DNA from 2 places in the Streptomyces sp. NBC_00846 genome. Region 2 is predicted to be linked to the other one. Evidence: riboswitches for the same ligand, from Rfam matches in the RefSeq annotation. Region 2 holds a riboswitch; the other holds the start of a gene.
The links. Region 2 has a riboswitch for cyclic di-AMP ahead of OG936_RS31735 (peptidoglycan DD-metalloendopeptidase family protein). Riboswitches for the same ligand answer to the same signal wherever they lie in the genome.
Positions count from the first base shown of each region.

Region 1: another riboswitch for cyclic di-AMP. It lies ahead of OG936_RS27010 (M23 family metallopeptidase); the one in region 2 lies ahead of OG936_RS31735 (peptidoglycan DD-metalloendopeptidase family protein).

Region 1 covers NZ_CP108846.1:5,868,658-5,876,050, forward strand. Annotated here, with positions in the region: gene OG936_RS26995 (DNA topoisomerase (ATP-hydrolyzing) subunit A) at 1-545, opposite strand, end outside; gene OG936_RS27000 (M16 family metallopeptidase) at 816-2,198, shown strand; gene OG936_RS27005 (M16 family metallopeptidase) at 2,225-3,607, shown strand; cyclic di-AMP (ydaO/yuaA leader) riboswitch at 3,937-4,104, shown strand; gene OG936_RS27010 (M23 family metallopeptidase) at 4,117-4,932, shown strand; gene OG936_RS27015 (GntR family transcriptional regulator) at 5,211-5,912, shown strand; gene OG936_RS27020 (HPr family phosphocarrier protein) at 6,110-6,391, opposite strand; gene OG936_RS27025 (GNAT family N-acetyltransferase) at 6,576-7,393, shown strand, end outside.
Region 2 covers NZ_CP108846.1:6,915,095-6,922,487, forward strand. Annotated here, with positions in the region: gene OG936_RS31710 (aspartate aminotransferase family protein) at 1-720, shown strand, start outside; gene OG936_RS31715 (helix-turn-helix domain-containing protein) at 793-1,401, shown strand; gene OG936_RS31720 (DUF6126 family protein) at 1,435-1,602, shown strand; gene OG936_RS31725 (tyrosine-protein phosphatase) at 1,626-2,438, opposite strand; gene OG936_RS31730 (alpha-galactosidase) at 2,667-4,766, shown strand; cyclic di-AMP (ydaO/yuaA leader) riboswitch at 5,060-5,214, shown strand; gene OG936_RS31735 (peptidoglycan DD-metalloendopeptidase family protein) at 5,220-6,164, shown strand; partial or broken gene OG936_RS31740 (SGNH/GDSL hydrolase family protein) at 6,354-7,196, shown strand; gene OG936_RS31745 (STM4011 family radical SAM protein) at 7,304-7,393, opposite strand, start outside.

The DNA.
Region 1 (7,393 bases), 1.0 Mb from region 2:
GTGCCATTGACCAGGAGGTTCGGATAGGCGGAGGGGAGGACGACCGGCTCCTGCTCCTGGCCGTCGTAATTCGACTGGAAAGCGACGGTGTCCTCGTCGATCGACTCCGTCATCAGTGACGTCGCGTCGGCCATCCGGCACTCGGTGTACCGCATGGCGGCCGGCGGGTCGTCGTTGCCGAGCGAGCCGAAGTTGCCGTGTCCGTCGACGAGGGGGAGCCGCATGGAGAACGGCTGTGCCATCCGCACCAGCGCGTCGTAGATCGACGTGTCACCGTGCGGGTGAAGCTTGCCCATGACCTCGCCGACCACGCGGGCGCACTTCACATAGCCGCGCTCCGGGCGCAGGCCCATCTCGTTCATCTGGTACACGATGCGGCGGTGCACCGGCTTCATGCCGTCACGGGCGTCCGGCAGGGCCCGTGAGTAGATCACCGAGTACGCGTACTCAAGGAAGGAGCCCTGCATTTCGTCGACGACGTCGATGTCGAGGATCTTCTCCTCGAAGTCGTCCGGCGGCGGGGTCTTCGTGCTGCGGCGGGCCATCGCTGCTGCGACTCCTTCACGGATTCTGTTCGGGCAACCTCAGGTTCTGACGCCGACCATTGTGGACCGCCGCACTGACATCGCTGACCTCGACCCGTCCCAAGAGCCGTTCCCGACCCCTGTCGAGGTGGTTTCACGACCCGTCCCGCGGGGGACGGGCCCCTCTTTCACGCGAACTTCCGCGATATGGGAACTTCGCGAGGTGTCTGTGCGCTTGCTTACAGTGGCAGGTCTCGCAGGAAAACCAGTATCGCGATCGAAGGGACGTACATGCCTAAGGGTCACACGGCCACAGCCCAGGCCGGCTCCGGCGGCTTGACAGCGACCGAGCACCGTCTGGCCAACGGCCTGCGCGTGGTGCTCTCCGAGGACCATCTGACCCCGGTCGCCGCGGTCTGCCTCTGGTACGACGTCGGTTCTCGCCACGAGGTCAAGGGACGCACCGGTCTGGCTCACCTCTTCGAGCACCTGATGTTCCAGGGCTCCGGCCAGGTCAAGGGGAACGGACACTTCGAGCTGGTGCAGGGGGCCGGCGGTTCGCTCAACGGGACCACCAGCTTCGAACGCACCAACTACTTCGAGACGATGCCCACGCACCAGTTGGAGCTGGCCCTCTGGCTCGAGGCGGACCGGATGGGCTCGCTGCTCGCCGCGCTTGACGAGGAGTCCATGGAGAACCAGCGCGATGTCGTCAAGAACGAGCGCCGCCAGCGCTACGACAACGTCCCCTACGGCACGGCGTTCGAGAAGCTGACGGCCCTGGCCTACCCAGAGGGCCACCCGTACCACCACACGCCGATCGGCTCGATGGCGGACCTGGACGCCGCGACCCTGGAAGACGCGCGCACCTTCTTCCGTACGTATTACGCGCCCAACAACGCGGTGCTCTCGGTCGTCGGTGACATCGACCCCGAGCAGACGCTCGCCTGGATCGAGAAGTACTTCGGCTCCATCCCGTCCCACGACGGCAAGCAGCCGCCTCGGGACGGCACGCTCCCCGAGATCATCGGCGAGCAGCTGCGTGAAGAGGTGCACGAGGAGGTCCCGGCACGGGCGCTGATGGCCGCCTACCGGCTGCCGCACGACGGCGCCCGCGAGTGCGACGCGGCGGACCTCGCGCTCACCGTGCTCGGCGGCGGCGAGTCGTCGCGGCTCCACAACCGTCTGGTCCGCCGTGACCGTACGGCCGTGGCGGCCGGGTTCGGGCTGCTCCGGCTGGCCGGTGCGCCCTCCCTCGGCTGGCTGGACGTCAAGACGTCCGGCGGCGTCGAGGTGCCGCAGATCGAGGCCGCTGTCGACGAGGAGCTCGCCCGGTTCGCCGCCGAAGGCCCCACGCCCGAGGAAATGGAGCGTGCGCAGGCCCAGTTGGAGCGCGAGTGGCTGGACCGGCTCGGTACAGTGGCGGGCCGCGCCGACGAACTCTGTCGGTTCGCCGTGCTGTTTGACGACCCGCAGCTCGCCCTGACCGCCGTACAGCGGGTGCTCGATGTCACCGCTGAAGAGGTCCAGGCGGTCGCCAAGGCCCAACTGCGTCCCGACAACCGGGCGGTGCTGGTCTACGAACCGGTCGAATCGGCCGAGCCCGCGGAATCACCGGACACCGATGAGACCGAAGCCGACGATACCGACGCGCACGAAGGAGCGGACAAGTGACCGACGCTGCCGCGACTGGAGTTTCGATGCAGTTCCACCCGCAGCCGGCCCCCGGCGTCGCCCGCCCGTGGGCCTTCCCCGCACCGGAGCGAGGCGCCCTGCCCAACGGCCTCACGGTGCTGCGCTGCCACCGTCCCGGCCAGCAGGTCGTGGCGGTCGAGATCGTCCTGGACGCCCCGTTGGACGCCGAGCCCGAGGGACTCGACGGCGTGGCCACGATCATGGCGCGGGCGCTCTCCGAGGGCACCGACAAGCACACGGCCGAGGAGTTCGCCGCCGAGCTGGAGCGCTGCGGCGCCACCCTCGACGCGCACGCCGACCACCCCGGCATCCGGGTCTCCCTGGAGGTCCCGGCCTCCCGGCTGGCCAAGGCGCTCGCGCTGGTCGCCGAGGCGCTGCGGGCGCCCGCCTTCGCCGACAGCGAGGTCGAGCGGCTGGTACGCAACCGGCTCGACGAGATCCCGCACGAGCAGGCCAACCCGGCCCGCCGCGCCGCCAAGCAGCTCTCCAAGGAGCTCTTCCCGGCCACGGCGCGCATGTCGCGCCCACGCCAGGGCACCGAGGAGACGGTGGAGCGGATCGACTCGTCGGCCGTGCGTGCCTTCTTCGACGCCCACGTCAGGCCGTCCACGGCAACCGCCGTGGTCGTCGGTGACCTCACCGGCATCGACCTGGACGCCCTGCTCGCCGACACCCTCGGCGACTGGGCGGGCGACACCGCCGAGCCCCGCCCCGCCCCGCCGATCACCGCGGACGACAGCGGTCGGGTGGTGATCGTGGACCGTCCGGGCGCGGTGCAGACGCAGCTGCTGATCGGCCGGATCGGCCCCGACCGGCACGACAGCGTATGGCCGGCCCAGGTGCTCGGCACGTACTGCCTGGGCGGCACGCTCACGTCCCGGCTGGACCGGGTGCTGCGCGAGGAGAAGGGCTACACGTACGGCGTGCGGGCCTTCGCCCAGGTGCTGCGCTCGTCGGCCCCGGATTCCGCCTCGGGGGCGACGGGTGCCGCGATGCTCGCCATCAGCGGATCCGTCGACACGGAGTCCACCGGACCGGCCCTGAAGGACCTGTGGACGGTCCTGCGGACCCTGGCCGCCGAGGGGCTGACCGACGAGGAGCGCGAGACGGCCGTGCAGAACCTCGTCGGTGTCGCACCGCTGAAGTTCGAGACGGCGGCCTCCGTCGCCGGCACCCTCGCCGACCAGGTCGAGCAGCACCTCCCGGACGACTACCAGGCACACCTGTACGCCCGGCTTGCGGAGACCGGCACGGTCGAGGCGACCGCGGCGGTGGTCAACGCCTTCCCGGGCGACCGGCTGGTCACGGTCCTTGTCGGTGACGCGGCGCAGATCGAGGAGCCGGTCCGGGCACTGGACATCGGAGAGGTGTCGGTGGTCACCGGCTGACGGGCGTACCTGTCGCGGACGCGGGAGGCGGCCTGACGGTCCGGCCGGCCCGCCAGGCCGCGACAGTTCGCTTGTGACGGGTCACCTGTGACAGCCCACTGGTCGCCCGGTCCACCAACCCGTCGCATGTCCACATACCGGGACAAGAGGAAGACCCCTGTGAGCGAGATCTCGCCGGGGTCTTCCTTTTTGCCCGTTCTGGTGGAGAGGTTGTCTGTCTGTCTTGTGGGATGCGCTACAAAACGACCTGTCCGTTTGGTGAATGAAAGTGACCCCGCTTAGCGTCGGCCGGGCTGTCCGTCACTCGTATGCCGCATCCGCGACGTACCGGACAGTCATCGCCGAGTCCCCGTCAGGCGCGAGCCTGGGGAGCCGGGGACCCACGAAGTCCCTGGGGTGAATCGGATGCCTGAGCCTCACCGAGGCCGAGTAATCCGTAGGAGACCTTCCTGCTCCGAACCCGTCAGCTAACCCGGTAGGCGAGAAGGAAGGAAAGGACCAGCCACTTCATGGCGTTCACCCGTGCCACTGGGAAGCATCGTGCCCCGAGTCGACTGACGCGCAGGAGCGCGAAGATCGCCGGCGTCGCGGCCCTGGCCACCACCGGCGTCATCGGCGGCGCGGCCTCTCCGGCCCTCGCAGCGGACACCGGGGTCACCTCCGTCGGCGAGACCGGCCTGAACCAGGTCATTGGCATCGACAGCGCCCTCGCCGACCAGATAGAGGCCCAGGCCGCCGCACAGCAGCACCAGGCCGATGCCGCGGCGAAGGAGAAGGCGGAGGCCCAGCGGAAGGCCGAGGCCAAGAAGCGGGCCGAAGCCAAGAAGAAGGCGGAGGCCGAGGCCGAAGCGAAGCGCGCGGCCGAGGCGCGCGCGGAGAAGGTGCGTGCCGCCCGGTCCGCCGAGCGCACCCGCCTGGGCGCCTTCCGGCTCCCGGTCGCAGCTTCGTACGTCACCACCGGCTACAAGTCCAGTGGCTCGCTCTGGTCGTCCGGCAGCCACTCGGGCATCGACTTCCACGCCGCGTCCGGCAGTTCCGTCGTCGCCGTCGGTGCCGGTACGGTCGTCGAGGCCGGCTGGGGCGGCGCGTACGGCAACAACATCGTGCTCCGGATGTCGGACGGCACGTACACGCAGTACGGCCACCTCTCCTCGATCGGCGTCTCCGTCGGCCAGAGCGTCGGCGCGGGCCAGCGGATCGGCCTCTCCGGCTCGACCGGAAACTCCACGGGCCCGCACCTCCACTTCGAGGCCCGGACGACGCCGTCGTACGGCTCCGACATGGACCCCGTCGCCTACCTGCGCGCCCACGGCGTCAACGTCTGACCGAAGCCGCCCGTCCCACCTGCAGCACCTCTTCGAAGGCCCCGGCACACACCGGGGCCTTCGCTGTGCCCGGCCTCCGCTGTGCCCGAATTTCGCCGTGCCCGGCCTCCGTGTCTGCCCGTGGTGCCCGTCTGCGGTACCTGCCCGCCGAGTCGCTCCGTGGCCAAGAGATATTCATGATTTTCCACCCGGCATCGGAATTCGGCCGCACTGCAATAGGGTCGCAGAACAGGCGTCGGTCGGCCGCGTTTCGCGGGGATTAAGGCGGAGGTTCGGACATGCGCATTCCCGCGCATTCGGTATGCACGGCAATCCGTGACGACATCGTCTCCGGTTTCTTCGAACGCGGTGGCCGGCTCACAGAGGAGTTGCTGGCGCGTCGATACGGGGTCTCCCGCGTCCCGGTACGGGAAGCGCTGCGCACCCTGGAGTCCGAGGGTTTCGTGGCCACCCGGCGGCACGCGGGCGCCTGCGTGGCCGAGCCCACCCGACAGGAGGCCGCCGACCTGCTGGAGGTCCGGATGCTGCTGGAGCCGCTGGCCGCCGCGCGCGCCGCGCAGCGCCGCACCGAGGCGCATCTCAAGGTGCTGCGCGGTCTGGTCCGGCTCGGCCAGGAGCGGGCCAGGCGGGGCGAGGGGGAGGATCTGTGCCCGTTGGGCGGCTGGTTCCACGAGACGTTGGTGCAGGCCTCCGGCAGTCCCGGCCTGATCGCGCTGCTCACCCAGCTCCGGCACAAGATCGCCTGGATGTACGCGGTCGAGCAGCCGGCCTGCCCGGCGGATTCCTGGGCCGAGCACGGAGCCGTCGTGGACGCGGTGGCGCGCGGTGACGCGGAACGGGCCAGGGCGCTGACCGCCCAGCACGCCGAACGGGCCGCGGCCGCGCACCGGCTGCGCCGCGTCGACCGGCCGGACCGCCGGCCCACGGTCCCGCGCACCGGCCGGACCGCCGGCCCCCGGCCTCACGCACCGGCCGGGTAAGGCCTTCGTAACATCCCGTAAACACCACGGGCATCCGGCATTAGTAATTACGCCGTATACAAAGAGTTGTCATTCCGTGCGGCTTCCTTCGGGCTGTCCGAATTATCTTCGCTCTTCATTTTCACGAAGTTTCGCCCGAGAAAGCGAAAGAGCCGCGGACCCGGTCAAGCGGTCGCGGCTCTTTCGTAGGAAACGGGTCAGACGGTCTCCGGTAGCTCATCGAGCCCCTCGGCGACCAGCTTCGCCAGACGGTCCAGGGCGGCTTCCGAATCGTCGGCCTCGGATGCGAGCACGATCTCCTCGCCGCCGTGCGCGCCGAGACCGAGCACCGCGAGCATCGAGGCGGCGTTCACCGGGTTGCCATCCGCCTTGGCGATCGTCACGGGGACGCCGGAGGCCGTGGCGGCACGGACGAAGATGGAAGCGGGGCGGGCGTGCAGGCCCTCGGCCCATCCGACGTTGACGCGGCGCTCAGCCATGGTTCTGCCCTTCAGGAATCAACGGTTGTCTAGACCAGCCTCTCACGCGGTGCGCGATGCTCCAGGCCGACCCGCGGCCGACCCGCGGCCGGCCCGCAGCCCGTGCTCTACCGCCGTTCGGCCCCCTCAGACTGCCCCGGCCCCGGGACCTACGCGACCGCTGACGGAGCCGTAGTCTTTGCCCATGCAGCCCTCGTCGCAGCAGAGTCCGCAGCACGCGTACCCCGACCACTGGGAAGCGGACGTGGTCCTCCGCGACGGCGGAACCGCGCGGATCCGGCCCATCACCACGGACGACGCCGAACGGCTGGTCAGCTTTTACGAGCAGGTCTCCGACGAGTCGAAGTACTACCGCTTCTTCGCTCCGTACCCCCGTCTGTCCGACCGGGACGTGCACCGCTTCACCCATCACGACTACGTCGACCGGGTGGGGCTCGCGGTCACGGTCGGCGGCGAGTTCATCGCGACCGTCCGCTACGACCGGATCGACGAGCGGGGCAGGCCCGCCTCCGCGCCCGCCGACGAGGCCGAGGTCGCCTTCCTCGTCCAGGACGCGCACCAGGGCCGGGGGGTGGCCTCGACGCTCCTCGAACACATCGCCGCCGTCGCCCGCGAGCGCGGCATCCGCCGTTTCGCGGCCGAGGTGCTGCCCGCCAACACCAAGATGATCAAGGTGTTCCGGGATGCCGGATACACCCAGCAGCGCAGCTTCGAAGAGGGCTCCGTCCACCTCACCCTGGACCTCGAACCCACCGCCGAGTCCCTCGCCGTCCAGCGCGCGCGTGAGCAGCGGGCCGAGGCGCGTTCCGTGCAACGGCTGCTCGCGCCCGGTTCCGTCGCCGTCATCGGCGCCGGCCGCACTCCCGGAGGGGTCGGCCGCACGGTTCTGCGCAATGTCCTCGGGGCCGGTTTCACCGGTCGTACGTACGCCGTGAACCGCTCCTTCGCCGTCGACCTGGGCACGATCGACGGGGTCCCCGCCCACCGTTCGATCGGCGAGAT
Region 2 (7,393 bases):
CAGGAGCTGCTGCACAAGCACAAGGCGCTCCTCATCGCCGACGAGGTGCAGACCGGCCTCGGCAGGACCGGGGACTTCTACGCGTACCAGCACGAGGAGGATGTCGAACCCGATCTGGTCTGCGTCGCCAAGGCCCTCTCCGGCGGCTATGTGCCGGTCGGGGCGACCCTCGGCAAGGACTGGATCTTCAGACGCGTCTACTCGTCGATGGACCGGGTCCTGGTCCACTCCGCGAGCTTCGGCTCCAACGCCCAGGCGATGGCTGCCGGGCTCGCGGTCCTCGCCGTGATGGAGGACGAGGAGATCGTCGCGAACGCGCGCCGCACCGGCGATCTGCTGCGCGGGCGGCTGGCCGCACTGGTCGACCGCTACGAACTCCTCCACGAGGTGCGCGGGCGCGGGCTGATGATCGGCATCGAGTTCGGCCGGCCGTCGTCACTGAAGCTGCGCAGCCGCTGGGCCATGCTGCAGGCGGCCCGTAAGGGGCTCTTCGCGCAGATGGTGGTGGTGCCCCTGCTTCAGAAGCACCGCATCCTCACGCAGGTCTCGGGCGACCACCTCGAAGTGATCAAGCTGATTCCGCCACTGATGATCGGGGAGCCGGAGGTCGACCGGTTCGTCACGGCGTTCACCGCCGTGATGGACGACGCACACAGCGGGGGTGGACTGGTGTGGGACTTCGGCAGGACCCTGGTGAAACAGGCCGTCGCCAACCGCTGATCCCCGGGGCGTGAGGTTTTCCTCTGAGGCAAGAAATTTGCCTCAGAGGAAAACTTCTGGCCCAATGGGTACATGAACACTCCAGACGGAGGGGCGGCCGACGAGCTGCCCGGGGTCGCGCCGCGTCTGCGCGATCTGCGCCGCAGCCGTGGTCTCACCCTGGAGACCGCCGCTCAACGGGCGGAGCTGTCGCCCGCCCATCTCTCCCGGCTCGAAACGGGCCGTCGGCAGCCCTCGCTGCCGATGCTCCTCGGTCTGGCCAGGATCTACGGTACGACGGTTTCCGAACTGCTCGGCGAGACGCCCCCGGAACGGGAGGCGATCATCCGCGGCGGGAAGTTCGAGGGGGCCGAGGCCGACGGCTGGATGTACCAGCAGGCCGGCGGTTCCGGCCGGGCGATGCAGGCGCTGCGCGTCCGCGTTCCGTACGGCGCACAGGGCGATCTCGTACGGGTCCATCCCGGCGAGGAGTGGCTGTACGTGCTCCTCGGACACCTCCGGGTCACGCTCGGGGACACCGTGCACGATCTCGCGCCCGGTGACAGCGCGCACTTCGACTCGCTCACCCCGCACCGGATCGCGGCCGTCGACCGCGACGGCGCCGAGCTGCTCTTCGTCCACACCCTGCTGCAGAGCCCCGCCGCCGAGCTGTGTCTCGGCAGCGGCATCCACCGTCGCTGACCGGCCCGTCCGGTCGCCAGAGAGAGGCCTGTCATGTCCGATTCCGAGAACTACGACCCGCTCGGGTCCAACAAGAAGTACGAGGCCCAGGAGCGGAAGTTTCCGCGCGGCGTGGTGATCAGGTTGTTCGCCTACCTCATCGCCGGACACATCCTCGCGGGCTTCCTCTACCTGCTCTTCGAGGTGGCCGGCAAGGGCTGACCACCGCGACCGAGCGGTTCGCGCTACGCCTCGTCGAGGAGCCGGCCGCGCAGCCGCTCACGGGTCTCGGGAGCGAGCTTCAGCCCCTCGGAGAAATAGCGGTCCGTGTCGCCCCAGGTCTCGTCGATGGTGGCGAAGGCAGCCGCCAGATAGTCGGCATGGGCGCCGAAGAGCGGATTGAGCAGCTCCTTCACCTCGGCCGACATGCCGTCCGCCGAGGTGTCGCTGCGGCGCACCTTGTAGCGGCGGTGGGCGTCGTTGGACTTCAGGTAGTCGGCCTCGATGGCGTCGCGCTCGACGCCGACCGCGAGCAGCGACACCGCGATCGACAGACCGGCCCGGTCCTTGCCCGCGGCGCAGTGCATCAACGCCGGAACGCTGTCCTCGGCCAGGGCGTGCAGGACCCGGCTGTGCTCGGCGGTACGGTCCAGGATGATCGAGCGGTACGAGGCGATCATCCGGTTCGTACCCTTGCCGTCGGCCAGGATCGAGCGCAGCTGGTCGAGGTCGCCGTCGCGGACGAGGCGCCAGAACTCGGCGCCTTCGGCGGGGTCGGAGAGCGGGATGCCGACATTCCGCACGCCGGGCAGCTCGATGTCCGCGCCGTCGAGCCGGTGGTCGGCCTCATTGCGGAAGTCGAAGACCGTGTGCAGACCGAGACCGCTGAGAAAGGCGGAGTCCTCGGCGGTGGCGTGCGCGAGGTGACCACTGCGGAAGAGCCGCCCGTACCGCACCCGCCGGCCGTCGACGGTGGGCAGGCCGCCCACATCGCGGAAGTTCCGGACGCCCGCCAGTTCGGGTTCCGTCGACGGGATCTGCGGCAACTGCTGCGTCACAGTGTCTCCTGGAGTGTCTGGCGTCGACGCGAGTCGCCGACTGGGCCACTTCCGCGACGACACGACATGGGTTCCCCAGGCAATCATCTCGGTCATTCCTTGTCGATACCCCGGCGAACCGCCTTGCTCCGGCGGCGAATCCATCCGGTGAATTCTTCGTCCGGACCGTTGCCCGCCTGGCCGGCAACGGTCGATGATGCGCGGAACTGTTGGAATGCGGGGGCCGCAATGATCGAGACTTGCGACAAGGGCCGGACCTGGCTGCTCACCGGGGCGGGCAGCTGCTACGCGCTGCGGCTCACGGAGCGGGACGAGCTGGTCCATCTGCACTGGGGTCCGTGGATCTCCCTTGCCGCGGTACAGGCGCTGGCCGCGGCGCCGGAGCAGTCCGTCCGGAGCTTCGAGTCCCCGCTCGACGGCCGTGAGGAGTACCCGGTGGAGGGCGGCCCTCGGTTCGTCCGCCCGGCGCTCTCGGTACGGACCCCGGAGGTCCGTGGTACCGAGTGGGCCTTCGCCGACGCCGCGGTGGACGGGGACGAACTCCGGATCGGCTTCACCGACTCCCTGCACCGGCTCGCCCTGACCCTGCACTACCGGATGCGGGACTCTTCCGACGTCATCGAGCGGTGGGCCACCGTCGCCCACGCCGGGCCGGACGGTGCGCCGCTGGAGCTGCTGCGCGCCGACGCGGCCGCCTGGGCGCTGCCCGCCCGCGACGGCTGGCGGCTGAGCCGGCTGCACGGCCGCTGGGCGGCGGAGTCGCAGCTCGCCCGGGCGGAGCTGATGTACGGCGAGAGCGTCATCTCCAGCAGGCGTGGTCACACCGGGCACCAGTCCCTGCCGTGGGTCGCTCTCGACGCCGACGGCGCGGCGACCGAGGAGAGCGGCGAGGTGTACGGCTGTGCGCTCGGCTGGTCCGGGTCGTGGCGGATCTCCGTGCAGCGGCTGCCCGACGGGCTCGTGCAGATCACCGGCGGTGCCGGGCACGACGACTCGGGGCTGCTGCTGCTCGCACCGGGAGAGTCGTACGTCACACCCGTCTTCGCCGGTCTGTGGAGCGCGGAGGGGTTCGGCGGGGCGAGCCGGGCCTGGCACGCCTGGCAGCTGGCCCAGGTGATTCCGGACGCGGGGAGTCTGCGGCCGGTGCTCTACAACTCCTGGGAGGCGACGGGCTTCGACATCGCGCAGGAGCAGCAGCGCGCCCTCGCCGGGCGCGCCGCCGCGATGGGCGTCGAGCTGTTCGTCGTGGACGACGCGTGGTTCGGGCAACGCACCAGCGACCGGGCGGGGCTCGGTGACTGGACGCCGAATCCGGACCGCTTTCCCGGCGGGCTGGGGCCGCTCGCCGACGAAGTGCACGGTCTCGGCATGCAATTCGGTATCTGGGTCGAGCCGGAAATGGTCAATGCCGACAGTGATCTCTATCGTGCGCACCCCGACTGGGTACAGCACTTCCCCGGGCGGACACGGACCGAGTTCCGTAATCAACTGGTGCTCAATCTGGCCCGCGCCGATGTGCGGGAATATCTCTGGGAACAGCTGGACGCACTGCTCTCCAGTGCGCGCATCGACTATGTGAAATGGGACTTCAACCGCTCCTTCACCGACGCGGGCTGGCCGGGCGAGGAGTATCCGCAGAAGCTCTGGACCGAGCATGTCGACGCCCTGTACGCGCTGATCGACCGGCTCCGGGCCGCGCACCCCTCGGTCGCCTTCGAGTCCTGCTCGGGCGGCGGCGGCCGGATCGATCTGGGGATTCTGTCCCGTACGGATCAGGTGTGGACCTCGGACACCACCGACCCGCTCGACCGCCTCGCCATCCAGGAGGGCTTCGGCCAGATCCATCCGGCCCGGGTGATGGCCGCCTGGGTCACCGACAGCCCCAACGTCCAGCTCAACGGCAGGGTCAGCTCACTGCGCTTCCGATTCGTGAGCGCGATGGCCGGTGTGCTCGGGGTCGGTGGTGACCTCACCGAGTGGAGCGAGGAGGAACTGGCCGAGGCGCGGACCTGGGTGGATCTCTACAAGGAGATCCGGCCGGTGGTGCAGCAGGGCTCGCTGTACCGGCTGCGCGCCCCGCGCGGCGGGCTCAGCGCGGTCCAGTACGTCCACGGGGACGAGGCCGTGGTCCTGATGTGGCTGGAGGCGCAGCGGTACGGGGAGCGGCCCCCGGCCCTGCGGCTGCGCGGACTCGACCCCGCGGCGACGTACGCCTGCCTGGATACGGGGGCGGTGCACCACGGTTCGGTACTGCTTCATCAGGGGCTGCACACCGGGCTTCGGGGGGACCTCGACGCAGGGGTGCTGAGGCTCCGACGCGAACGATGAGCGTGACAAGTCCGGAATGGTGCGATTTGGAATAACTTGCCCCTTATGTAAGGCAGATGGTCGCCCGTTCGTGAGCGGGATCATATCCGTGACGGTGCGTACCGGCGGGGCGGTCGGGCATTCCGTGCGCGGCGCGGAAAGCCAAGATCCTTAATCCACGGAGTGTGACGGGAATTCCGTACTGAATTCCTGGCGGGGATTCCGGTACGGAACCCGTGGCTTGTTCTCGCCGTCCCGACTCGCTTACGGTCGCCGTCAATCCGGACGGACCGCCTAATCCTGCCGCCGCCCGGAATTCGCATCCACTCATCGTGTGGCAGGAGCGGGGGAACCAGGTAGGCCGCCGATCGGAGAAATCCGGCCGGCTCGGGGTGAAGTCGCGCTCAGCGCGGCCGGGCATCTCCAGCCCGAACCCGACAGCTCACCTCGTAGGCGCCGGAGAGGAAGCACTTCATGCCCATATCGGGTAAGAACCGTCGTACGAAGACCCGCACCATCGCCCGTGGCGTCGCCGCCGCAGGCGCCGGTGGCGCCGTCATCGCGCTGCCGCTGCTCGGCGCCACCGGTGCCAACGCGGCCCCGGCCGCCGCCCCGCAGTCGGTCTCCGCCGCCACCACGCACGCCGCTCCGGCCAAGCCGGTCGCGCAGAAGCAGGCCGCCACCACGACGTACTCCGTCGTCTCCGGCGACTGGCTGTCGAAGATCGCCGCCGAGCACAAGATCGAGGGTGGCTGGCAGAAGCTGTACCAGGACAACCGCGAGGTCGTCGGCGACGACCCCAGCCTGATCCTCCCGGGCGTGAAGCTGACCCTCGGCGGCAAGGCCTCGGGTGACTCCGCGCCCGCCGGCGCCGGTACGGGCGCGGCCCTCCCGTCGAAGGCCCCCGAGATTCCCTCGATCGCGAAGAAGTCCGCCCCGGCCAAGTCCGCCCCGGCCAAGGTGTCGACCGTGGCGGAGTCCAAGACCTCCGCCCCGGCCGCTCAGAGCAATAGCTCCGGCTACGCTCATCCGGTCCCCGGCAACCACACCACCGGCTACCGCGCCTCCGGCTCCAACTGGTCCAGCGGCAGCCACACCGGGATCGACTTCCCCGTCTTCACCGGCACCAGCGTGAAGTCCATCACCTCCGGCACCGTCGTCGCCGCCGGCTGGGGTGGCGCGTACGGCAACCAGGTCGTCATCAAGCACGCCGACGGCCGCTACTCGCAGTACGGCCACCTGTCCTCGATCTCCGTCTCGGCGGGTCAGTTCGTGAGCACTGGTCAGCAGATCGGTCTCTCCGGCGCCACCGGCAACGCCACCGGACCGCACCTGCACTTCGAGGTCCGCACGGGCCCGGCGTACGGCTCGGACATCGACCCGATCGCCTTCCTGGCTTCGCACGGCGTCTACGTCTGAGCCGAGCGAACGGGCAGTTGAGCAACACGGTGTGACCTGAGTCACACAGTAGGGGCGGTGCGCGGCGGCGCACCGCCCCTACTGCTTATTCCTCCCTTACCAAAACCTGACCGGGTGGTCTATCTCACCACCCGTCAACCCCTTATTACGGTCGCGTAGGTCACATTCGGCAATGCAGGATAAGCGTTTGTGGCAGACGATTCGAGAAAAAATCAACGTGGCGTCATCAACCGACACGGCGTCATCGGGTCGTACGCAGCGATCGGCGACAGCTTCACCGAGGGAGTGGGCGACCCCGGTCCGGACGGGACCTTCGTCGGCTGGGCGGACCGGTTCGCGGTACTTCTGGCGGACCAGCTCCCGGACCCCGGTGCGGAATCGAACACGGACGGCTCCGCGCACGGGAATTTCAGGTACGCCAATCTCGCCGTACGCGGACGCCTCCTCGACCAGATCGTCGAGGAGCAGGTGCCGCGCGCCAAGGAGCTCGCACCCGACCTGGTGAGCTTCTGCGCGGGCGGCAACGACATCATCAGGCCCGGCACCGACCCCGACGACGTGGCCGAGCGCTTCGAGCGCGCGGTCGCCGAGCTGACCGAATCGGTCGGCGCCGTGATGGTCACCACCGGCTTCGACACCCGTGGCGTTCCCGTGCTGCGCCATCTGCGCGGCAAGATCGCCACCTACACCGCCCATGTGCGGTCCATCGCCGACCGCTACGACTGTCCGGTCCTCGACCTGTGGTCGCTGCGGTCCGTCCAGGACAGGCGCGCCTGGGACGACGACCGGCTCCATCTGTCGCCCGAGGGACACACCAGGGTCGCGTTGCGCGCCGCCCAGGTCCTCGGCCTCGATGTGCCGGCCGACCCCGACCAGGAATGGCCCCCACAGGCACAGCGCGGCACGCTCGAAGTACGGCGCGACGACATCCACTGGGCGCGCGAGTACCTGGTGCCGTGGATCGGCCGACGGCTGCGTGGTGAGTCCTCCGGCGACCATGTCGAGGCCAAGCGGCCCGACCTGCTGCCGCTCCAGTGCCCCGGTCGCGGCACTAGCCCTGCCGCCCCGCCAGGGCCTGTCCGGTGGCCCACGACCGGAGCCGCGACCGTTGCGTCCTCGCCGCCGGACGGGCCCTAGTGTCAGGCCCGTCCGGCGGATCGGGGCCGTTCGGCGGAAGCGGCTTGTGCAGCGGATCCGGCTTGTCCGGCGAGCGACGACAGCGGCGGCGC